DNA from 2 places in the Limosilactobacillus urinaemulieris genome. Region 2 is predicted to be linked to the other one. Evidence: predicted binding sites of a transcription regulator. Region 2 holds the regulator's gene; the other holds the start of a gene.
What was found. The regulator NrdR, encoded in region 2, represses ribonucleotide reductase genes. The targets are predictions, from matches to a motif close to ACACNATATATNGTGT.
Positions count from the first base shown of each region.

Region 1: the regulator NrdR is predicted to act here: its motif matches at 7,687-7,702, upstream of pnuC (nicotinamide riboside transporter PnuC).

Region 1 is NZ_CAKOBX010000003.1:165,065-177,708, reverse strand. Features, by position in the region: gene MR181_RS03445 (vWA domain-containing protein) at 1-333, shown strand, start outside; gene MR181_RS03440 (hypothetical protein) at 330-623, shown strand; gene MR181_RS03435 (M13 family metallopeptidase) at 669-2,582, shown strand; gene MR181_RS03430 (helix-turn-helix domain-containing protein) at 2,923-3,549, shown strand; gene MR181_RS03425 (O-acetyl-ADP-ribose deacetylase) at 3,639-4,148, shown strand; gene MR181_RS03420 (ABC transporter permease) at 4,198-4,968, opposite strand; gene MR181_RS03415 (ABC transporter permease) at 4,983-5,732, opposite strand; gene MR181_RS03410 (ABC transporter ATP-binding protein) at 5,722-6,609, opposite strand; gene pnuC (nicotinamide riboside transporter PnuC) at 6,882-7,628, opposite strand; gene greA (transcription elongation factor GreA) at 7,850-8,368, opposite strand; gene MR181_RS03395 (hypothetical protein) at 8,476-9,627, shown strand; gene MR181_RS03390 (hypothetical protein) at 9,666-9,992, shown strand; gene MR181_RS03385 (hypothetical protein) at 10,170-10,397, opposite strand; gene MR181_RS03380 (YbhB/YbcL family Raf kinase inhibitor-like protein) at 10,412-10,918, opposite strand; gene MR181_RS03375 (tyrosine-protein phosphatase) at 10,932-11,711, opposite strand; gene MR181_RS03370 (GDSL-type esterase/lipase family protein) at 11,781-12,644, opposite strand, start outside.
Region 2 is NZ_CAKOBX010000008.1:68,211-80,854, reverse strand. Features, by position in the region: gene MR181_RS06780 (class I SAM-dependent DNA methyltransferase) at 1-80, opposite strand, end outside; gene rsfS (ribosome silencing factor) at 80-436, opposite strand; gene yqeK (bis(5'-nucleosyl)-tetraphosphatase (symmetrical) YqeK) at 437-1,054, opposite strand; gene MR181_RS06765 (nicotinate-nucleotide adenylyltransferase) at 1,047-1,697, opposite strand; gene yhbY (ribosome assembly RNA-binding protein YhbY) at 1,713-2,024, opposite strand; gene yqeH (ribosome biogenesis GTPase YqeH) at 2,038-3,165, opposite strand; gene MR181_RS06750 (YqeG family HAD IIIA-type phosphatase) at 3,158-3,688, opposite strand; gene rplT (50S ribosomal protein L20) at 3,839-4,192, opposite strand; gene rpmI (50S ribosomal protein L35) at 4,234-4,431, opposite strand; gene infC (translation initiation factor IF-3) at 4,457-4,969, opposite strand; ribosomal protein L20 leader region at 5,013-5,142, opposite strand; gene dnaI (primosomal protein DnaI) at 5,203-6,141, opposite strand; gene MR181_RS06725 (replication initiation and membrane attachment family protein) at 6,138-7,517, opposite strand; gene nrdR (transcriptional regulator NrdR) at 7,535-7,999, opposite strand; gene coaE (dephospho-CoA kinase) at 8,042-8,647, opposite strand; gene mutM (DNA-formamidopyrimidine glycosylase) at 8,640-9,482, opposite strand; gene polA (DNA polymerase I) at 9,501-12,161, opposite strand; gene MR181_RS06700 (YoaK family protein) at 12,284-12,644, shown strand, end outside.

The DNA.
Region 1 (12,644 bases), on a different contig from region 2:
ACAAATAGCGATCACCTTCCCGTAGAAATTTATCCATTTGATGCTCGTGTTCATTTTGAACACTATCAACATATTGAAAATGGTAAACGGGTTATTTTTCGCCGAGTTGGTGGTGGAGGAACAAGCTTTCAATGCATATTTGATTTTCTTCATGATCGCCATATTAATCCAACAAATTCATTAGTAGTAATTATGACTGATGGATGGGGTGAGCAAAAGATTAACCCATACGATTTTCATCAGGTTGACTGGTTAGTAACTGGGTCAGTTACAGATTTGTCACTTCATCGTCCGGTTGGACAAGTTCTTAGCTTAAAGAAGGAAATAAAATGACTGAATTATTAAAGCCGACAGTAATGAAACAGATCCTAACTCATTCAAAAGAATACCAGCGGGCGGTTAAGCTCCTGAATGTTGATTGGGATTTAGGAAATCAAATGCTCTTTCGGGATCGGGTAATGGCTGCGGACGTAATTTTAGCTCGTCAGCTACAACACCATCATTTAATAATTGGAAACGTTAATCTTGATGATTACCGGGCAGTTGGCCAATTATTAAGTCAACATTCTCAATGGTTTAGCGGGGCTGCGCGATTCGAGCTCTTAAAGCCCTTTAATGGATAACGGATAATTAAAAATAGTATAATAAATATATGATTGATAAGGAGGATGAAGAGCGTGACAGTGAATGAACAAGAAATTAAAAACGATTTATATGAAGCGGTTAATGGGGAATGGCTAAAGAACGCTAAAATCCCTGATGATAAGCCGGCAACTGGGGGATTTAATGACCTTGTTGACGAGATTGATAAGCAGCTCATGGATGACCTAGATGCTTATGCGGAAGGAAAAGAAAAAAGTGATGATTCCCGCTTCAACGAGATGGTAAAACTATACCGGTTAGCTAAAAAATTTGATTTTCGTAAAAAAGTTGGCCCACGCCCACTTAAGCGGATGCTAACAAGTATTGAAGAATTGAAGTCATATGATGAATACCAGGGTCAATGGCGTAACTGGATTATGGCGGGGATGCCGTCACCGGTTGTTTTTGATATTGATGCTGATATGAAAAACGCAACTGTTTATGCTCTATTCGCTGCAGCACCATCGTTAATTTTGCCAGATAAAAGCTACTATGAAGCTGATAAGAAGGACCAACACGATCAGCTTCTAAAGCTCTGGTCATCAATGGTTACTACCTTGATGGATAAGCTTGGGTACGATAAGGATGAAGCTGCCAAGCATATTGAAAATACCAAAAAGTTTGATGCTCTTCTTGCTCCAAACGTAAAAAGCGCAGAGGAAGCAGCTGATTATAGTAAAATGTATAATCCGCAAACCGTAGAAGAATTAGCAAGTTCAACTGATCAGCTTGACTTGGCAGATGTGATTAAACGGCTCATTGGTACTACTCCTGAAAAGGTCATTGTAACTGAACCAGAATATTTTAAGGCACTTAATGGGATCTTAACGGATCACTTTGAATTGTTTAAGAGCTGGGTGTTAATCAACGTTATTCGAGCTAACGCAAGCTATCTTGATGATGAAATGCGGGAGATTAATGGTCGTTATAGTCGGGCACTTTCCGGTAGTAAAAAGTCGATTAATCAACGGAAGTTTGCTTACTACTTGGCACGAGATGTCTTTAGCCAAGTAATGGGTGACTATTACGGGAAGAAGTACTTTGGTCCCCAAGCTAAGGAAGATGTTCATCATATGGTTGAGCAGATGATCAAAGTATATAAAGGACGATTAGCTAACAATGACTGGTTAAGCAAGGCTACCCGTGATAAGGCAATTTTAAAGTTAGATAAACTTGGCATTCAAGTAGGGTATTCAGACAAAATCCCAGCTCTTTACGATCAAATTAAAATTGATGAGGGTGAGTCATTAATTGCTAACCTTAATCAAGCCAACATTGTCGCAAATCGCGAGATGTTTAGTCGGTGGAACAAGCCGGTTGACCGGATGCGCTGGGAAATGAGTGCGGCAACCGTAAATGCATACTACCATCCGTTTAAGAATATCATCGTCTTTCCAGCTGCAATTTTACAGGCCCCATTCTACTCACTTAAGCAAAGCAGTAGTGAGAACTACGGCGGAATTGGTGCGGTAATTGCTCATGAAATTTCTCACGCCTTTGATAATAATGGTGCGCTCTTTGATGAGTTGGGAAACCTGAATAACTGGTGGACTAAGGAAGATTCTGAACATTTTAAGCAGCTAGCCCAAAAGATGATCAAAGAGTTTGATGGAATTGAATTCGCTGGTCAAAAAGTTAACGGGAAGTTAACCGTTTCTGAGAACATTGCTGATGCCGGTGGCTTGAGTTGTGCTCTTGAAGCGGCTAAGCAAGAAGATGATTTCGATGCAAAGAAGTTCTTTATTAATTGGGCAACGATCTGGCGAATGAAAGCTACTAAGCAGTATGAACAATTATTACTTTCCATTGATGTTCATGCTCCACAAAAGCTCCGGGCCAATATTCAAGCAGAAAACCTCGATGACTTTTACTCCGCTTTCAACATTCAACCCAACGATCCGATGTTCAAAGCTTCCGGAGAGCGGGTGAATATTTGGTAAAGAGGAGAGTGTGAAGCCGTTAAAACCTTCCGGTGGCTAACGATTTCTCCACCGAACGGCGGGATGTCGTCGGAGGTGGAGGTCGTTAGCTCTAGGAAGGTTAGGCTGAGCACGTTTTAGCTATGCTGCAGTAGAACCGATAACCGATTGCGGTCGCGTTAGCAATACCACATTTCTAAAGTAAGTTCAAAAAAGTTCCACTTGTCTTGAGAGAGTAGACAAGCGGAACTTTTTTGTTGCCACGATCCTTAGCGTGACATTTAACGCGCTTTTGGTTATCTTAGTATCAAGAATTATTTCCCGGGAAATCAATTTAATATCGGTGGAGGTTAAATTGGAGATGAATTTTGCTCAAAAAATGAAATCTTATCGACAGAAGAATAACTGGACGCAGCAAGATATTGCTGAAAGACTAAATGTTTCACGAAAAACAATTTCCAGTTGGGAAAATAGTCGAAGTTATCCGGATATCTTTATGTTGGTTCAAATTAGTGATCTCTACCGTATAAGTTTAGATGATTTATTACGGGAGGATCATAAAATGATTGATAACTACAAGCAAGAACATGAAATAAATAAAAAAGAACGGCGAACTTTTATCTTTAGCTACATTATTAACGTTATTATGTCAGTAATTTTATTAGCAAAGCCTGTGATAATGGGTAACTTAACTCTGCGAAAGTTCATGTGGGTATTAGTATTAGCGCTAATTTTCAATACGCTTGTTCTTCTAAAATATATTGACTGGAAAAGGTTAAAAATGAAGTACGGATTCTATATTTGTTGGCTTGTCTTGGGTGTGATGCAATTCGAGCTAACTGCCTCATCACTTTCAGCAATGCCAGGAGATATCCATAATTATTTAGGATATGTTTCTGGAAGGGTTACGGGATATATCTTATTTGGTTTTTGTGTTACCGCTACAATTTGGTTATATCCGCAATTTAGATCTAAAATTGAACAATAAATATCGTCAGAGGAACTAAATCTATGGAAAAAGAGGATTTGGTTCCTCTTAAGCTTTATAATTAGGAATATCAAGTTAGGGGGAGAAAAATGCACCAACTTAAAGCAATCCAAGGAGATATCACTCAGGTCCACGTTGATGCGATTGTCAACGCTGCTAATACGACATTACTTGGTGGCGGTGGGGTTGATGGAGCGATCCACCGAGCTGCTGGACCAGGACTGTATGCCGCTTGTTTGAAATTTCATGGCTGTCCAACCGGTGAAGCACGGATTACACATGGTTTTCGTCTGCCGGCAAAGTACGTTATTCACACGCCAGGACCAATTTGGCATGGTGGTAATAATGGCGAGGACGAATTGTTGGCTAATTCATATCGAAACAGCTTGCAGCTTGCTGAAGAAAACGATTGTCATACGGTAGCATTTCCCTCGATTAGTACCGGAGTGTATGCCTTTCCTTTAGACCGGGCTGCTCATATTGCCATCACAACAATCCGTGACTTCCTTAAAACAAGCCAGGTTGTTGCTGAGGTTGAGATGGTTTGTTTTGATCCAACCACCTATGCAGCTTACCAAAAGGAAATCAAAGAAGAATAGTAAAAATAAACTTCAAGAACTTAATTGCAAAGCTCTTGAAGTTTATTTTTTAAAATCGTTTTCTTCTAAACGCTAAGTATCCTAATCCCGAAATCAAAACGATATAACAGCAAGTTCCCCAGAAGAGTTGGCTGTTGGAGAGCATGGAAGTGGGATGGTAGGATGCGTAATTGTAATATTGGGTTGTGAGATTAGTCATGTTAAGGGGGTTCCATTTGAGAATTTGACCGATTCCCAAGTTAGCGTTTAGTAAACTTGCGGAAAAGCCTCTCCCCATAAAAATGATAATCGCGTTAATCGCAATAACAATTGCATCGGAGTTAATCAGACAAGAGAAGAGACACAGTAAGCTGATAATTAGCGTTGAAGTTATGATGTCAATACCAGTCGTCGCCAGCATATTTACTACTAGTGGCTGGTGGTATTTATAAATGCCTGTCCACGATACTGGTGCATTGAGAAGTGGAACAATATTTAAAAGAATGGTAAAAACAATTGCTAAAAGGTGAAGGACTACGTTATAGATAAATAATGCAATGTATTTTGCCATAAAGGTCGCTAGTTTACTTGATGAATGATAAATCAGTGCAAGGATCGTATTATTTTGAAACTCTGTTGAAAAAATAGTCGATCCAAGGATAACAAGAATTAGCATAATAATGTCGCTAGAATTATAACAGGTCATTACAAGCAAATTGGAATAGTCTCTTCCCATTGCTAACCCCATAATAATCATCAAACCGATCATTATCACGGGCATCCACCAAGTGAGTTTGCGGTGACTGAGTTTGTAAAGTTCACGATGTAATTCGGGATACATACTTGTCCCTCCCTCTATTTTTGGTAGTTTTTAAAGGCCCACAATCCCAAAATAATGAATAGTAGGGTATAGCAACCGTTACCGAGAATTAATTCAAAATTACTGAGATGGGTAATTTTAATCGTACTTTGATTGGATAGTTGAACAATGATGTTAATCATATTGAGTGGGTTCCACGCCCATAATTTTTTCGGGAGGATATTCATTAATAACCCAGAAAAATTAGCCCCAAGAAAATCGATTGCAAGGCCAATAATGATAACAACTGAATTTGACTTCAACAGGATAACCAAAAGTAGTGAGAGAGAAATGGTAAACATTAGGTAGATAAAAGCGCCTAGAAAGTTATATCCTAATGCGGTAATTAGGGAATAACCATGAAAACTATCAGACCATGAATAGTTATTCCCTAGAAATAGCATCAAAACCAGTGAGCAAACAAAGCCAGCTACCAACAAAGCAATTCCATAAACCACTAGGGTAATCAGTTTAGCAAGATAAATTGTAAGGGGATTGTTACTTCTAAAAAGAAGCGTGATCATTGTGTTATTACGGTACTCCATTGAAATAAAATCAGCGCTGACAGCGACCATGATGATTGCACACCATTGAATAGCACCAAATCCCTGGCTGATCAAGAAGGGGTTAACCTTGTATGAGGGAACACTGCTATAGAGCATTAAGCAAACCATAACAAGGAAGCCGTAAAGCGGGGTTCGCTGGTGAGTGAATTTATAGGTTTCTCGTGATAAACTATTTTCCATTTGAGGTCTCCCGCCTTTCTTTAAGGACAGTGATGATTTTCTTTTCGAAAGATGGGACGTTAGGAACAAGCTCCCGTAACCAGATTTGGTTATTGAACAGTATTTGTTGAATTTGCGAGAGATCATCCTTATTAACAACAAGTCCAGTAGAGGTAGGGGTCACGGTAACGGAATTAGCAGTTAATAACTTAATGGCGGTTTGATTGTCAGTGGTTACCAAGCGATATTGCTGACTGTCTCTTTCTTGGAATTGGGAAACTGGGACATCCATAATGATATGTCCCTGGTTTAAAATGATTACGGAAGTCATTACCTTTTGCAGTTCGCTTAAAACATGGCTTGAAATAAGGAATGCGGTTCCGTTATGGGCATACTCATGGATTATTTTTCGGATGAGAATGATGGTTTCGATGCCTAAACCATTCATTGGCTCATCTAGGATCACAAACTGGGGGTGGTTAAGCAGGGCTAATGCAATCCCTAACTTTTGTTTCATCCCAATTGAATAGCTTTTAGCTTGGCGCTGAATGTAAGAATCCATTTGTAGCTTAGTGATTAACTCCGCGACCTCATCTTTATCAGTTGAATATAGGGAGAGGTTATCTTTTCCGCTTAAAAACGGGTAAATTGCGGGATTTTCGATCAAGGCGCCAACATTTTGCAGTGCCTTGTGGTTATTGGCGGTAATAGGTTGATTATTAAAAGAAATCGATCCAGTGAATTTTGTCAGACCCAAGAGTGTTTTCATAATGGTTGTTTTACCTGCACCGTTTGGCCCAATTAACTCCACGATTTCACCCGGTTGGATACTAAATGAAGCATTCTCAATTATTTGCTTATGACCATAGAAAATATTAAGATTCTTCACGGTTAACATTGAATCATCTCCCCAATAAGTTGAATTCACCTTAATTTTATATGGGGGGGTTCATTAATCAATAGGTGAGCAAACTAAAAACTCTTAGTACGCTGAATATGGCAATACTAAGAGTTCTTTTGAGATTAATTTTCTGCGGCTGACTGTAAACTTATCAACGAAGATTTTAGCCATCTTTGAACCCCCAAAGTCAAATAACTAATCAGATCATACATTAAGAAAATCCCCAACTCAAATCGTGATGACTTGAATTGGGGATTCATCTATTTAGTTTAAGCTTGTAAGTTTGCTGAATACTTAGCTTCTTCTTTTTCAAGGCGAGCACGTTCACGCTTGTTATACCATGGTGAAATGGTAAAGGCTAAGACATCATTGATAATGTAAACCATACTGTTAACGGCCATTGCTAATGAAGCATCACCTTGGGCAAAGGTAATTCCCCAAAGGACCATCTGGAAAATTCCAGAAGCCAGCCACCAGAAGTATTGGTTGTTGTACCGAAGAAAGCAAATAACACCAGCGGTTAAACTAATTGAGAAGCTAATGGCATCAATCCATGGACGTGGATCGTTAGTTAAGGCACCAATTAGATAACCAGAAACAAGGTAAACAGCAATAGTTGAGAGAATTGCAATGACCCAAGTTTTGCCAGTGAATTTCCGGATTTTGGAGACCATGTTGATATTCCAATTAGCAGAAAGCAGGACTGGGATATCTAGAGTAACAACGTAAGCAAGCTGTTCACCAATACTGAGATAATTTTTGGCGCTGAAACCAACGATGATAAAACAGATAGCAGAGAGGATCCCTAACCAACCGTTAACGGATTTAGCAGCGTTGATTGCTAGAATACAAAGGACTCCCAGTGTTGTTCCGATAAAGGTAATTACCGTAATCCAGGTAATTTTATCGTTTACCAAGGTCATTACCTGACAGCCAAGACTGAAGAAAAACAGGTAGTAGTTTTGTTGGGGCCAACCCTTAAGTTGGTGAGCGAGAAAGTGTAAATAGTTTTTCATTACTCAAAGTCTCCTATATCAATATCTTGTGCCCACACTAAATAAATAAAAGCAAAAAATACAATATATTGTGGGCGCTGTGCAAATGCAACGGGATCTAGTATAGCATTCTTCGCTAGCGAAACAAGCAAAAAATTAGCTAATTAATCAGTCGATATTTGCCTTAATTAGGCTAGTGCAGGGGACCGAGTTAATTCCAAAATATTTTTTACGAAGTTAGTTTAAACCGATTCCTCAGGGGAGGTTAATCGAACAGCTAAAATTTTAACTTGGTAGGTGGATTGTGGTGCCTGAACTGAAACCGTTTGTCCCACCTTTTGATGCAGTAGTGCTTGCCCGAGCGGTGAGTCAAATGAAATCTTTTGCTTTTGCAAATCAGCTTCTTGCTTACCAACAATCGTATAATTAACCCGTTCGTTATCGTCAATAAATTGAAGGGTAACTGTTGTTCCAAGATCAATGGTTTGTGAATCGGTAGGTTTGATGATTTTAGCGTATTGGAGTTGCTTATTTAAGTAGCGTAACCGACTTTCTAAATGACGTAATTCACGCTTAGCGGTACTATACTCGGTATTTTCTGACAAATCGCCAAGAGCGCGAGCAGCCTTTAATTGACTGATTTTAGCTGGTCGCTGTGCTTGTAATTTGGCAATTTCTTTTTCAATTTCGTGATAGCCATTCGGTGTCATCTTTTGAAAATATACGTGGGCCATTGCTTCTTGGATCTTTTTACGTTGCATTGAAAATCGCTCCTTGTCGTCTTGCTGACGGCCTAATTAATTGTTCACCTGTAATTATGATATGATAGAGAGGATAATTCAATTTTTGATGGAGGAATAATTGGGAAATGAGCGAACAGGAAGAACATATTAAAGGGTTCTTAAATTCGTCCACGTATGACCAGTTATCTGCTAATCAGCAGAAACATGCTCAAAACATTTTGACTCGGTTTAATAAGTATATGACCGAAGAGCACCAACTGGATGATACCGCGTGGACACCCCAAGCGGTTCAACAAGTAATGGTTGGTCAATTTATTGCCGATCCAGCATTAACTAATTCGTTTGGAATTGCCGTGGCACCAGTGCTGAAGGCTTATCAAAAGTTCTTGGGGAATAAGCAATTAGGCGCAATTGAGAAGGCTATTGATGAGCAGCGTCCAGTAATGAATAAGTGCCGGAAAGCTCACCAGACATTAGCTGAATTAAATGATGAAGTTGCTTCGGGTCCAAAAAAGCAAACCGGTAACCATGAAGCACCACAAAAAGATCAATCCGTCAAAGAGTCGGTAAGTGAAGAACTAAAGCAACCGACAGCCCCTGTGAAGTTAATTCCAGCAGGGAAGATGAAACAGGAAATTACGCGGATCAAAAGAGAGGTCGCTACTGCTCCAGAATTTAAGGAGAAAGACCTCAGCATTGCTGATCAGCAATATCTGGTTGCGGAATTTCTGCAATTAATGTATCAGGAATGTCATCAAGGCATTAATCAGTGGCGGTTTGCTGACTTGCAATTGGTCTTGGGGATGATGATGCCGCTAGATCCAAATATTACCAAGTTAGAGATTTTGAATATTGTTCCAACTGCTCAAGCACTGTTTGACTACCTGAAACGAACCGACCAGATTGATATGGATCAGTATCGGGTTGCTTTGAAGTCGATTGCCCATATGCAAACCTCTCAAAATATGCTGGCTTCAATGGAGCGTCGTCAACGGACAACTCAATTGATGCTTTCATACATTCAGAGTCAAGGTGTCGATACTGATAACGTGAATAAAACCGAAAAGTGGATGGATGCCCACCAATCACAAGTAGCAACATTCATGCGTTCGATCCTTAGTCCATGGGGTGAGTACGAACGACAACAATTGCATAAGCGGCAACAGGCAACCCGTCAACCAGTTCCGGTAGAGAAGGATCGGCAATTATTAAGAAAGAAGCGGGTCCCACAAGGAATTAAATTTAGCAAGAAACGACGAAAAAAGCGAAAAAAGTAGTTAACTCATTTTGTCGTGATGAAAGGGAGCTGAGATTAGTGAGTGCATATATTCCTGAGAATATGGATGAAGTGGCTGTTCAGGTAGCTAAACATCAGGTTCATGGTGAACAAGTAACACCAGAAGAAGTGATCGAACAGGCTGTTCCAGATATTTTGCAGGCCTTATTGGATGAGGCACTTGAAGGACGCTACGATGAGGTAAAACGTGACGGGGATAAGTTAATTGTTACCGATGCAATGGGTGAACAAGTTGGTGTTGTTACACCAAACGGCAAAAGCTTTGTTGATGACTTCAAAGCTGATTCAGACGCATTGATTGGCTACCTTGAATCTCAAGTTGCTAAGCTGGTTGGTGGCCGGTAAAGGAAAAAATGAAAAAAGAGTTGTGACATAAGTTATATTACCTAGATAAAATACAAACGACGCAGTACACAAATGGGCTTCAGTGCTCGGAAAATCCGAACACTGAAGCCCTATTTGTGTTTGCGGGGGTTCGAAAACGAACTAGCGAGCTAGTTCTGTCTCACTCCCTTTATTACGCTAAAGCCGATTCTTAATTTCATATGGCTTAACCTTATCAGCTTTCGGCTGGACTTGCGCATCCTTTGCATAGAAGATTGCGTATTCTTCGTCATCGGGTCCCTTAGCGATGACGAGATCATCGGCTTCTCGTTCACGTTTGAAGATTTGTCCCTTGCGAACTGCTTCGTTGTAATCATGAATATTAGCGATTGAATCGCCAGGATTAAAGAAAATTCTTGTTTCCATTTTATTATTCCTCCTTATGCGCGACTTGGAATATCAAATTCTGCCTGGGCTAAGATATGACCTTTAGCGGCATGGATAAACTCGTTTAACCAGTAGTGGTTCTTAAGCGGCAACTGGTCATCAAGAGCGTAAACCCTTAGTGTGTAGTGGTGAGTTTGATCTGGTGGCTGTGGACCTACGTAACCGCTAGAGATTGCAGGATCGCCATTAACTAGGGAACCAGCATTACTATTATTTCCTTGCACAAATTGATCGCTTAGTTGGCGACTAGCATTTGCTGGAATGGAAGTCATGTCACTAGGAATATTCGCAGCGAGCCAGTGGATCCAGGTAAACCCACACACCGGAGTGGAATCATAATCAATAAAAACGATGGCAAATGTCTTTGTCTCGGCCGGCGCTTCATTGATCTCTATCGGGAAAGATTTAATCGGATGGCCAGCCAACATTAAATTATCTGGAGCATACTTGCCGTATTCATCAGCTAACATTCCATTAATGAGCGGGACTGAAATTTTCATTAAAATCACTTCTTTAATCTAAATATAGTTGTTGTAGTTGCTTAAGATCGTTTTGTGAGAGATCGAGGTATTCAGTTAAGTAGTTTTGAACATCCCCGTAATTAGTGTTAATCAAATTGATTGCCTGGTTAAGGTAGTCGGCTGAAACAGAGCCGAGAGCACGGCGATTTTCCACTACTACTTCACTTTCACCTTTATCACGCAACGCTTGAAGCCACTGTTCCCGAAAGTCTTGAGTTGCCTTATTGGTGAGCAGGTAGTCTTTCAGAATCGTTTCTTCAGGTACTTGGAGGGCGCTTAGAATTAGGTAAGCAGCCATCCCCGTACGATCTTTTCCAGCAGTACAGTGAAAGAGACTAGCCTGAGTATTACTTAATAGGAGCTCAAACATTCGCTGGTAAGCAGCCTTAGCAGTCGGAACCTCTACCATCCGCTGGTAAACATCAAGCATGTGCTGATAGCCATTACCTGGTTTTAGAATCCGACTCATGATTTCTTCATCACTGTGAGAAGCATCAGTCTCATCAGACTTAAATACCGGTAGATGATAATAATTAGCAGTTTGGGGGAGTTTATCAGGAGCTTGCTTAACCTCTTCTGGTGCCCGTAAATCAATGTCGATCGTAACGGGAATCGCTGCTAGAGTGCTTAAATCATGTTCATTTAAATGAGCAAGGGAACCGGAACGAATGAGCCGGTGCCACTTTACATGACGTCCATCTTTAGTTTCGTAGCCACCCAGATCACGAAAATTATGACCATCTTGAATGTCTAATAAGCGTTGACCCGTCATGTCAAAACCTCCTTTACTAGGATGAACTACTTGCGACCATCCTAAGTACTTTACTTTATTAATTGTACCCTACTTTAGCCAGTTTGATAACTTCTCCGCTAACCGGTACCCGCTTTCGGTGGTTCCAGATTGATCAGGGTGGAGGCCATCGGTAAAACTAGAACACCACCCCCTAGTTTCGATCAGGGGAAGGGTGTGTTTCTTGGTAAGAGAGCGAATTGACTCGGCAAAAGTCTGGCTAAACGGAATCATTGGAAGAATTGGGGTTGACGGAAAAAGATTAGTAACAAGGGATAAAAAGTGATCGTAGCTTGCATTGAACTGAGCTAACGAAAAACGGCGGTCGTTAACGCCAAGGTTGATTACAACTAGATCGGGAGTGTTTACTTGCCAAGGAGTTGTGACGTCAAGATTCGTTAAGAAGTGGTTTGCGGTCGGGACCCCACCAGTAGCTTGACGAAGTACGCCACCAGCAGAGTAAGCAATTCGTACATCAGTTACGTGAAGCAAGTCAACGGCGGTACCCGCGTAATTGCTTTCTGGTCGGTAATCAGTCGAAGCGTTGCGACCAGCTACCCAACAGCCAGCGGTAATTGAATCACCAATAAAATCAATTACCGGAACTGGTGATGCGCAGGTTAATTCTCCTTGACTGATATCAACCGAAGTGATCGCAAAACCTTCGTTACCGTTCCAGACACGATCAAGATCTGTATTGCCAGCCGTTATAATTTCAATTAGGTGTGTTGCCGGTCCGCATTTTATTTGCCAGCTGCGGTGACTTGCTAGTTCTCGGTGCCACTGGTTGCCGTCAATTCGCCAGGCGTAAATTTGTGAGGGTGAAAGTGGATTGCGGTTATCCAGCACATTAACTGTCAGGTTATTGACGTCTTTAGCAATAAACCGTAACCGGCTTCCAAGGTTAGTTGTGTA
Region 2 (12,644 bases):
AAGGTAAAATCAAGCCAACGCCTATACAGCTTCTGGTCAAATAATTGGTCGTATAGTTGGGCAAAGCTCTGGTAAATCATTAATCATTAACCCATTCACTAATATTAACCATTGGCGCATCTGACCATAACTTCTCAAGGTTATAAAAAGCCCGCGTTTCTTCACGGAAAACGTGAACAACAACGTCGCCAAGATCAATCAGTACCCATTGGGCATGATTCTTTCCTTCGACGCTTCCAATATTAACTTTCTCTTCATGAGCTTTTTCGATAATCGCGTTGGCAATCGCTTGTACTTGCCGGTCAGAACCACCAGTCATAATCACAAAGTAATCTGCCATTGGACTAATTTGGTCGACTTTCAAAGCAACGATATCCTCAGCCCGACGACCATCACCAGCTTTAACTGCCATTTCTAATAATTGTTTACTATCCATCTAGTTTATCTTCCTTTCATATTTTGGTACCCAAGCATTATAGGTTTCAATTGTCTTTGGATAAACGGGTTTATTATTTGCAATCAAATATTGAAGAGTGTGTTTTGTCTGATAAGCGACTCCAGCACCAAGATCATCAGCGGTAATTTTTCGTGCTGTTTGAACTCCATCAAAATCCCGTGCTGGTTCAATATAGTCTGCCATATAAATAACTTGTTCTAGCTTACTCATTATTGCAGCGCCAGTTGTATGATGCCGAACCGCATTTAAGATATCCTCATCCCAAATACCGAGTTCATCTTTCAACAACTCAGCACCAACAACACCGTGCCAAATGGCATTCCCGTAGTTTAACAATTCTGGTGACATTTTTTTATCCTTAATTACTTGGATAAAAACATCATCTGGACGTTGTTTTGCATAATCATGACAAAGGCCAGCAATACTTGCCTTTTCTGGATCAACTCCATTAGTCTTCGCCAATTTAACTGCTGTTTTCTCAACTCGAAGTACATGACTAAATCGTTTAGGACGCAATACTAAGTGCAGGCGTTCTACCAATTCGTCCCGAGTTAATGGAATATAGTGTTTTTGATACTTAATTTGCTCTTCACTCATGATAAAGTCGGTGCTCCTTTATATATTGTGCAACCTTTTCTGGAACCATATACCTAATCGACTGTCCCGTTGAGATTCGATGACGAATATCAGTTGAACTAAAAGCAACTAGAGGAACATCAACCCAGATCACCGGATAGTGAGTTTCATTCTTTGCGCCCTGACGACGAACGCCCACAAAATGAAAACGAGGCAACTTTACTAAGTCATTAATTCGGTGCCACTTTGGCAAGTAGTCCACCATATCACCACCAATGATAAAGTAATATTCCGTTAGCGGGTTTTGTTCCAACAATTGTTTCATTGTGTCATAGGTATAACTAACCCCACCACGGTTTAACTCTGCCATTTCAATTCCGAAACGACTATTATCACTAATTGCTAACTTTAACATCTCAACCCGTTTTTGAGCGTCAATGGCGCTTTTATGGTCAATATGTGGAGGAATAAAATCCGGCATAAAATCAACCCGGTTTAAACACAATAAAGATTGAACCTGATCTGCCACCAGTAAATGAGCATTATGAACTGGATTAAATGTTCCACCATATAAGCCAATCCGTTGACGTTGCTGATTAGGAGCAAGTTGAAGTTGCGACTTAGTAATTGTTTTTGTACTTGTTAAAACTCCACACTGTTGCAAAAAGTCTCACCCCAATTAGATCTTCTTTACCCGTGATGATAGTTCCCGAGCATCCTTGTTTGCAGATACCTTAAAAAGAACTAGTACCCGACCGATTATTTGGACAACATGAATTGTCGTTTGACTTTCAATAAAGTGTTGAACCTCTTTAGGCGTCACATCAGAATTTTGGAGAATATTAACCTTGATTAATTCTCGACGATCCAATGCCCCATCTAATTGATTAACCCAGTTTTGGGTTAATCCCTCCTTACCAACCGCAAAAATTGGTTGAAGATGGTTAGCTTGTGCCCTTAAGAAACGTTTTTGCTTTCCTCTTAATTCCATTCTGTACCTCTTTTTAAATCATTGCTCGCCGTACTAAACTTGAAACACCTTTTGGAACCCAGGCAGCAACACTTGTCCCTGCCGGAACGGTGATCCAGCCCAAGCCTTCAAAAACAATATCACTCTTCTCAGATAAGTGAAACTCCTGACGCTCTAATGGCGGAAATCCTTTTAATTCGTCCTTCGTTGGGGGTGTTAATAATTCGCCAAGGTGTTTTTCATAAAAGTGATCAGCATTAGCTAACTTTGTTCGATGAAGGAGAAGGTTATTATCAAAGTAAGCAATTATCCCCGCATGGTGACCTGTTAAGTAGTCAAAACGAGCTACTCCACCAATAAAAATTGTCTGTTCCGGATCCAATTGGTAAGTCCGTGGTTTAATTTCCTTTTGTGGTGAAACATACTTTAAATCTTTAGCTGATAAGACATGAGCCATTTGATGCTGGTGAATAATTCCTGGGGTATCAATTAACCGATGACCATCATCAAGCGGGATTTCAATTTTATCTAAGGTTGTTCCCGGGAATTTAGACGTTGTGATTAGTTCCTTAATCCCTGTTTGCTGTTTAATTATTTGATTAACCAGCGTCGATTTACCAACGTTAGTTACCCCAACAAAATAGACATCCCGTTCTTGACGGTACTTATCAATTACTTCTAACAAGTAATCAATTTGATGGTTCTTTTTGGCAGATACAAGAACTGTATCAATTGGCCGCAAGCCTGCTAAATTAGCTTGCTGACGTAACCAATCACGGAGCTTCGAACGTCTTAATGAACGAGGTAACAAGTCTTCTTTATTCCCGACAAGTAAAACTGGATTTGAACCAACAAAACGATGCAATCCCGGAATTATACTACCGTTAAAATCAAAAATATCAACAACATAAACAATTAGCGCATTATCATTCCGAATTTGACTAAGAAGACGAAGAAAATCACCATCACTCAAAGAAACTGGGGCAATTTCATTATAATGCCGAAGCCTAAAGCACCGTTGGCAATATAGTTCATTGTTCTTCAATCCCTTTTCAAGCGCTGATTGAGGAGTATAGCCAGGTTCTTTGGGATCAGTTGTTTGAATCTTTGCTCCACAACCAATACATCTTAAATCATCACGATTTTGTTTTTCCTCAGTCATTCAAATCCTCCTGCCATTTTAAATTTGGATAATGCCGGCGCAATTCACGCCAGACATACTTTTCTATCAACCGATTCATTCTGGTAGTCCACTTATCAGTTTGGACGATTGGCTTAACCAAAATACTACGAACTCCAGCTTGATGAGCAGCCAGCATATCCGTCATTAGCTGATCGCCAACCATCACTACCTCATTCTTAGCTAAGCCTAGCTTTTTACGAGCTCGGGTAATCCCAAAACTTAACGGTTTTAAGGAACGCGACATGAATGGTAGTTTTAAATTAGCAACAGCTTTGGCAACTCGCTTCTTATTATTATTTGAAATAACAATTAACGGGATCCCCGCTTCCTTTAGCTCTGCCATCCATTGGTGTAATTCCGGCGTCCCCTCCGGATTATTCCAAGCGATCAAAGTATTGTCTAAATCACTAAAAACAGCACGAATGCCACGAGCCTTTAATTGTTCAGGAGAAACTGAATAAATACTCTCTACCATCCATGTTGGTTTAAACTCTTCTAACAAAGTCATACCTCTCAAATAATTACTATTATTCTAATTATAGCGATTGTTTCTTCCAACCGCTACTCTTAACGACCTAATTAACCTGGGAAAATAAAAAAGCAACGATCCACTGGCTACTCACCAATGACCATTGCTTCATTTTAAGAACTCTTAGTTAAGAGCCTTTTTTGCTTCGTCAACGATAGCCTTAAATGCTTCAGCATCGTTAACAGCCAAGTCAGCTAACATCTTCCGGTTGATGTCAATGTTAGCTAACTTCAAGCCATGCATTAACTTGCTGTAGCTAATATCGTTCATGCGTGCAGCAGCGTTAATCCGGGCAATCCAAAGTTCACGGAACTTACGCTTATTAACCTTCCGGTCACGGAAAGCATAAGTGTAGCTCTTCATTACTTGGTCCTTAGCAGTCTTAAAAAGACGGTGCTTTGAACCACGGTAACCCTTTGCTAATTTCATGATGCGCTTACGACGTGCGCGCGTAACAGTTCCACCTTTAACTCGCATGTTGAATTCCTCCTACGTGTTTTTCTTATTTCGAACGAAGTTTACTTAAATGGGAGTAACTTCTTGTAACGTTTTACGTTGGACTTGTCCATCATGCTCAAGCCACGTAATTGACGACGTTGCTTCTTGGTCTTACCGTGGAAACGGTGACTGGTGAATGAATTACCACTCTTGAATCCACCATTAGCAGTACGCTTAAAACGCTTTGCAGCGGCACGGTTAGTCTTCATCTTTGGCATAAGAAAAATTCCCTACTTTCTTAAATTAGTTTTTTGCTTTATCAGCAGCTGGGGCAAGAGTTAAGAAGATACTCCGCCCTTCCATCTTTGGTCGTTGTACAACTGTTGCAATGTCCTCAGTTTCTTTGGCCATTCTTTCAATCATGTCACGACCGATATCCTTATGGGTGATAGCACGACCACGGAATCGTAAGGAAACACGAACTTTATCGCCCTTTTCAATGAATTTACGAACGCGCTTTAACTTGACATTAAAGTCATTCGTATCGATTGAAGGGCTCAACCGAATTTCCTTAACCGTTACAGTCTTTTGCTTCTTTCGAGCTTCACGCTCTTTCTTTTGCATTTCGTAACGGTACTTTCCGTAATCCATGATCCGGGCAACAGCTGGTCGAGCCTTTGGGGCTACCAGAACCAAATCAAGGTTAGCATCTTCAGCTAATTGTAACGCCTCGCGTTTTGACTTAATTCCTAACTGTTCGCCATCTTGACCAATTAGCCGTACTTCACGAGCACGAATACCGTTATTGACAATCATATCTTGAGCTATGGCAACGCACCTCCAATTTTATTAGCGAAAGATCAAGCAAAAAAGCGGAGTGCATTCTACACCCCGCTAATAATAAACAATACTATCATTGTTCTTATTTAACTCGTCAGCCCGGCAATCCTTATCACCTAGGCGAGAAGCGGGTGCTCCTGCTTTTTCTTTCAACGTTATCTAGAATACTAAAGCGATCATTCAATGTCAAGGGAAAGCATTAAATATTTTTATCCTTTGTCACGAAGATTGGCCCCCGCCATTTCATATTGGCGAGAAAGGAACTTGATCCGCTCCATAATCCGACTCGCCTTGACCGGCTCTTCTTCTCCCTTTACATTTACCGTTAAGTGACTTTGAAGTTCATCCATTGAGAAGTTAGAGCTAAAGAACGTTGGAAGCTCTTCTTGCATTCGGTATTCCAAGATAACACCCAGAATATCGTCTCTGGCCCAAGTGGTCATCGCATCAGCACCAATATCATCAAGCACCAATACCGGGGCCTTTTTTACCGCATCAAGTTTTGAACCTAAATTATTCGTCTTAATCGAATTACGCATCTCAACAACAAAACTTGGAAAATGCATCATCGTTGTTGCAACACCCTTTTGTTGAGCAAGCTCATTAGCAATCGCTCCCAAAAGATAAGTCTTCCCAACACCAAACCGGCCATAAAGATATAATCCGGGATGAAATTCATTTGGAGAATATTGATCAATAAAATCAAGTGCTGCAGTTAAAGCATTGTTACGCGTTTCTGTGTAGTACGGTTTATCAATATAAAACCGATCAAAGGAAGCACCATGAATAAACTTAGGCATATTAATTGAAGAAACCAGTTGCTTAATATGAGCTTGTCGTTGTTGCTCAAGCAGTTTTTTAGTGGGCACATAAGTTACATCAATTTGTCCCGCATTAACAATTAATTGTGGCGAATAGCCTGGCGCTACCGTGGCCGTTCCCTTACTAATCAATTGTTTTTCGTGAAAGTATTCGTAAAGCTTAGCCTCGCCTCGCTCAATTGCCTGAGGTGAAAGTTTTTGGGCATTATTCTTCAAAAAGGCAGCAACTTCCGGATCATTCAGAACCTGACTGATCATTTGCTCATAGGCAGGACCAAAATTTTGGCTCTTCATAATTTCTTTCATTGTTTTACTCAACGATTTCATTTACTCTCATCCCCTTCAGAGCCACCCGACTTTTTTCGCCTTGCTAACCGCTGACGAAGCCGCTCTAATTGTTCTGGTGTTGGCTTCTTGATTTGCTGTTCATCTTCATTAGCCCATGCTGGCATCTTCTCTCGAACAGTAGTGGTTCGCTGGCGGTAATAGTTTGTTTGACGACTAGTACGTTTCTGCGCCTTTTGATCGTTAAATTCATGGATATGGGCAAGCGCTTCTTCAGCTGTCGCCACTCCAGCACGCATCCAATTATTAGCAATTGCATTTACATAATTTGCTTGAAGTGTCGGTCGTTTAAGCGACGCAATTACATACCATGAAAGGATATTAACAACACCTGCATCTAATTGTTGTTCTTGAATCAGGTTCCGAATAATTGCTCGTTCTCCTGAAGTCACAAATCCGCCCATCTGTTGTTTTAGCTGTTGAAGAAACGTCACCGGCGCATAGTATTTGCATGTTTCAATTAACTGCTGTTCTTCCTGTGAAAGTGTGACTGTTCCCTTTTCTTCACTAACTTTTTCTTTACCCGGCTGCTTAGCATCTACCCGGTATTTTCCAGCTATAATTTGTTTAAGTCGTTGCGGACGAATTTTGCTTGTTGTCAAATCAGTTGATTGAGTAATCAGTCGGGCCATTGTTGGCTCATCAATCCCATAAAGCTGGTGCTCTACTTCTATTAAGTCACGGTTACTACTTAGATCCTTTTCGGTTATGGGCTGACCCTTTAACAACTGCACTAGGGTCGGCCAGTCAAAATCAACGTTAACTACCTTCTTCTTTGATTTCTTCTCACTAACTATTTTTTTGCGAGTAGTAGTGATCTCTGTCGGTAAATGCGTAATCCGCTGATCATCAACATGAAAAGCATCGAAGAAGTTATGGGTTATTTCTTTTAATGTTACTTGATGACTTCCTAAAGCAAAACGGTTAGCAAATTCACCCAACTCCTTAAAGCGCGCTTCACCAACAGCCTCTAACAGCAGAATACTAAGAAGGTTATCATTAATAAATTCAGCCGGCGTAAGTGTTGGTTGAAGCTCATAAACGAATAAATCGCCAAGCTGATCAGTTTGGGTAAAAGTCCGTAGCATCCCAGTTGCTTCCAGGCGTTGAATGCCTTCTTCAGCTGTCCGCAGTCCTGCATTAAGCTGAACTAGTAATTGAGATTGGAGATGCCGATCACTAATTGCTGGTTTTTCGTTTAATTGTGTTCGTAAGGCATGAAACATCGCAAATGCGGCTGTTCCTAATATTGGCTGATAAAAAAGTTCAAAAACCTTTTCATTGAAATTTGACCATTGGTGGCTAGCAGTAACAATATATCCAGCCCCTGGATCAAATATTGATTTACTTTTAGTCATTATGGCCTCGTTCCCCCCTACTTCTTATCGCTATTTTTCATCATGGATTCCAACTCGTTCATGAATGCATCAACATCCTTGAATTGACGGTAAACACTTGCAAAACGAATGTAGGCGATTTCGTCAATGTCTTTCAATTCTTGCATAACAAATTTACCAATCACCTGACTGGAAACCTCATTTTCACCAAGGCTGCGAACTTCTTTTTCAATTTTATCAGTTACTTTTGTTAGGCGCTCCATGCTAACAGGACGTTTTTCCGCGGATCTAACAATCCCGTTTAAAATCTTTTGACGACTAAATTCTTGCCGTGTTCCATCTTTTTTTATCACTAATAATGGAGTCTCTTCATACCGTTCAAAAGTGGTAAAACGGAAACCACAGTGAATGCATTCTCGACGTCGTCTAATAAAAGTGCCATCTTCACTTGGCCGACTATCAACAACACGCGAACCGTTTTTATGACAGTGTGGACAACGCATCTGGCCTTCCTCCTTGCTTACTATTAAATAGTTTTCATTTTATCATAACTTATTATTGTGCATCTGATCAATCAATCCAGCAACTTGCCGCTTTAATTCTTCCTTACTTCCGTTATTATCAATTACAATATCAGCCAATTGTTTTTTCTTTGCTAATGGCATCTGAGAGTCAATCCGCTGCTCTGCCTCAGTTTGCGAATACCCATTTCGCTTCATTAGTCGTTGGACCTGGATTTGATAATCGGTAGCAACAACCACGACCAGGTCACATTCATCAGTATAGTTTTCCTCAAACAGGAGCGGAGCATCTAAAATAACATATGGAATTTGTTGTTTTTGGTAGTTTTTTATCTGTCGCCAAATCTCTTCACGAATCAATGGCTGCATTATCATATTCAACTTAGCTAATTTAGTTTGATCACTGAATACAAGGGAACCCAACGCCTGCCGATTTAACGTCTGGTCAGCATTCAAGATCCCACTTCCAAATACTGCTGTTAACCGTTCTAGTCCTTTTGAATGTACGGTCTGGAGTTGACGAACCACCTGATCCGCGTCAATTACCGGATACCCACTCAACCTTAGCAAAGTACTAACAGTTGATTTACCAGTTGCAATTCCACCAGTTAATCCAATTAACTTAGTCATTTTTCATCTCCAATAATGGCTGGCAATGTGGACAAAATGTGGTTCCTCGCTGGTTAACTTTTATTTTTACCATTTTTGTACCACACCGCGGACAATTATCTCCACCATGACCATATGCATTTAACTGCTCCTGAAATGCACCAGCATCGCCAAACGCATTTTTAAATGTATGAACAGTTGTCCCTTTATACTCAATTGCCCTTGATAACTCTTGAATAATATTATCATGCAGGGTCTGGATCTGCTTATCAGTAAGGGTGTTAGCGGGCTGTTCAGGATTGATCCCGCTCATCCAAAGAACTTCATCAACATAGATATTTCCTAATCCAGCAACATGGCGTTGATTAAGCAAAAACGGTTTTATTTTTCCACGGCTTCGTCGCAAGATTCGTTTAAAATAGTCAACCTTAAAATCAGTGGCAGTGGGCTCTGGACCAATTGTTTTCAACCCACCAACTGTCATCTCATCGCCGGTTTTTACTAGTGTCATTCGGCCAAATTTCCGAGTATCACGGTAGCAAAGTTCTGTTCCATCCGTAAATTTAAAGACAACGTGAGTATGCTTATCAACCGAAGCTCCTGCCGGTTGCGTATAGTAACTGCCCTCCATACGTAAGTGGGAGACCATCGTTAGGTGATTACTAAACCGAAAAAGAAGGTATTTGCCACGACGGTCAACAGTTTCGATCGTCTGACCAATCAGCGACTGCCTAAACTGTTCAACTTCATTAGTAATTGTCTTACCATAATGAACATCAATTCCATTGATCTTTCGTCCTGCAGCAATCTTTAATAATCCCCGACGAACCGTTTCAACTTCTGGTAATTCTGGCATCGATCCTTCCTCCTCAAATTATTTCTTCAAATCATACCATGTATCGCCATACTTACTATCGACCTTTAACGGAACAGAAAGTTTAACTGCTGAATCCATTACGTCAGGAACTAGTTTATTCAATACTGGGATTTCTTCTTTTGGCGCTTCAAAAACCAGCTCATCATGAATTTGAAGAAGCATTTTTGCCTTTAATTGACGCTTTTCTAATTCGTCCTGCATCTTAATCATTGCAATTTTAATGATATCTGCAGCACTTCCCTGAATTGGCGTATTCATCGCAGTTCGTTCTGCAAATGAACGCCGGCTAAAGCTCTTGGCATTAATGTCTGGCAAGTAACGACGACGATGAGTAATCGTTTCAACATATCCATTTTGCCGTGCAAACTCAATCGTGTTATGAATATAATCCTTAACTTTTGGAAATTCTTTAAAGTAATTTTGAATAAATTCGTGAGCTTGACTGCGACTAACGTGAATTCGTTGGGCTAACCCATAATCACTGATCCCATAAACAATTCCAAAGTTAACCGCCTTTGCCCGCCGACGCATGTTACGATCAATCTCTTGATCTGGTTTTAAATGAAAAATCCGGCGAGCTGTGCTGGCATGGATATCCTCACCATTCTTAAAGTCTTCCTGAAGGTTATGATCACCTGTAATATGAGCAAGGACTCGTAATTCAACCTGTGAATAATCAGAAGAGAATATCTGCCATCCCTCATGACTCGGAACAAACGCTTGACGAATAAGCCGCCCTTCTGGTAATCGTACTGGGATGTTCTGTAGATTAGGATCAACCGACGATAAACGTCCAGTTTGGGTTAATGTTTGTAGGTAACGGGTATGGATCTTTTGATCGCTCGAATGAATAACTTTTAGCAGTCCCTTAATATACGTTGATTGTAGCTTTGAGATCTGGCGATATTGAAGAATATTTTCCACAATTGGTGCCTGGGGAGCTAATTTTTCGAGAACATCAACAGCTGTTGAATACCCTGTCTTAGTTTTCTTAATAACAGGTAGCTTTAACTTTTCAAAGAGAATTTTACCAAGCTGTTTAGTGGAGTTAATGTTAAACTCTTCGCCAGCTTCTTGATAAATCTGTTCCTCAATCTCCGCGAGCCGTTCAGTTAACTTGCTCCCCATATTCTTTAACGTTTGCGCGTCAACATGAACCCCAGTAATTTCCATTTTGGCTAAAACATGGGTTAGTGGTAATTCAATATCAGTATAAAGAGGTAACTGTTCGTTTTTCTTTAACTGTTCAAATAATTGGGGACGCAATTGTTCAATTGCTCGTGCCTTATTGGCAAGATGCTGAAAGAACAGCTGATCATCATCAGGAATTGTCCTCTTAGCTCCCTTTCCATAAACTTCTTCATCTGTTTGCACATCATCATATCCATGCTCATGAGCCAATTTTCCCAAATCATTGCTATTGTCATTGGTATTCAGAAGATAGGAGGCCAGAAGAAGATCAAAATCAATTCCGTCAAGAGTAATTCCTAATCGATTCAAGCCAACGATCTGTGCTTTCGCATTAAAAACGTCCTTCTTGATTTTAGAATCGGTTAGCCAGCTTTTGACCTCGGCCGTCTTCAGTAATTCAGGATCACGACTTACTAGCCATTGTTTGCCGTTACCCAAAGCAAAACCGGCAAATGATGAAGTGTGATAATTAGGATCTGGCATCTCTAAATAAAAGCTTCCCCGATCACCTAATTTAGCAATAAGATCCAGGTTATCAGCAGTCAGTTCCGTATACTCAATTGGTGCAATTTCGGTGCCCTGATCATCTGGTGAAACAGCCATTTTCTTCAAAAATGACTGAAAATCCATCTTCTGATAGAAGTCAATTAGTTTTTCTGTTTGCGGGCCCTTATATTCAAGATCTGCTAGCTTAACTTCAACCGGTGCATCGCGCAAAATTGTGGCTAACGTCTTACATTGTCGAGCAATATCCTCCTCTTCGACTAGGTGTTCTTTCATCTTGCTCTTTTTCAATTTATCAATATTTTCATAAATACCCTCGACAGAACCAAACTGTTTTACAAGCTTAATCGCGGTCTTTTCCCCAATTTTGGTAACTCCGGGATAATTATCAGAGGTATCACCCATTAAAGCCTTCATATCGATAATCTGAGCCGGTGTGATCCCAAGCTTTTCTTGAACATGTTCTGGCGTATAATGTTCAGTATCGGTAACTCCCTTATGGGTAACTGCTACCGTAGTATGTTCACTGGCAAGTTGGGTTAAGTCACGGTCACCTGTAACAATTAAGGTCTCATAGCCAGCTGTATCACCTTCCTTAGCGAGGGTTCCGATAATATCATCAGCCTCATAGCCCTTTAATTCATAACTATGTAATCCAGAATCTTTTACTAGTTCACGAACATACGGAAGTTGCTCGGTTAATTCTTCGGGAGTCTTACTCCGGCCACCCTTATAGTCGCCATACATTTTGGTTCGAAAAGTAACCTTACCAGCATCAAAAGCTACTAGTGCTGCATCTGGATGAAAATTTTCTAAAACATGATCAAGCATCAACTTGAAGCCATAAATAGCTGCCGTGTGCAGACCATCCTTGTTAGTAAATTTATCAATCTGGTTGTGCATTGCAAAAAAAGCCCGAAAAGCAATGCTGTTACCATCAATTAATAATAGTTGTTTTGCCATTTAATACCGCTCCTTCTCTTATTCTTAATAATTGTACCAAAGATTGGAAGGCTCCGTTAGTTTCCTGTTCACGAATTTAACGAGATCGTTAAGGTTTTATCATCAGTTAAAGAAGGGATCTTTTGAACAAATTACTTAATACTCATCACGTTGAAGAGGCACGTCTATTTGCCATCATCATGACTTTTTGTGGCGGCTTTCTTGATGCGTTCACCTATGTTCAATGTGGTCATACGCTTGCTGCAGCACAAACTGGAAATATCGTTTTTCTCGCTGCAGCGTTAGTTAATCATAATGTTATTGGGATTATCGATCGATGTGGCGCAATTGCCCTCTATATTCTCGGGATTATTGTTGCTATTACCTTCCAGGCCCATATCAAATACTGGCGAATCTTCTGCCTTTTCCCAATCTTAATCATTGGTGGATTCGTGGGCAGTATGCCTGAGAACTTTCCTACATATCTTTCAGTCGGTCTGGTTT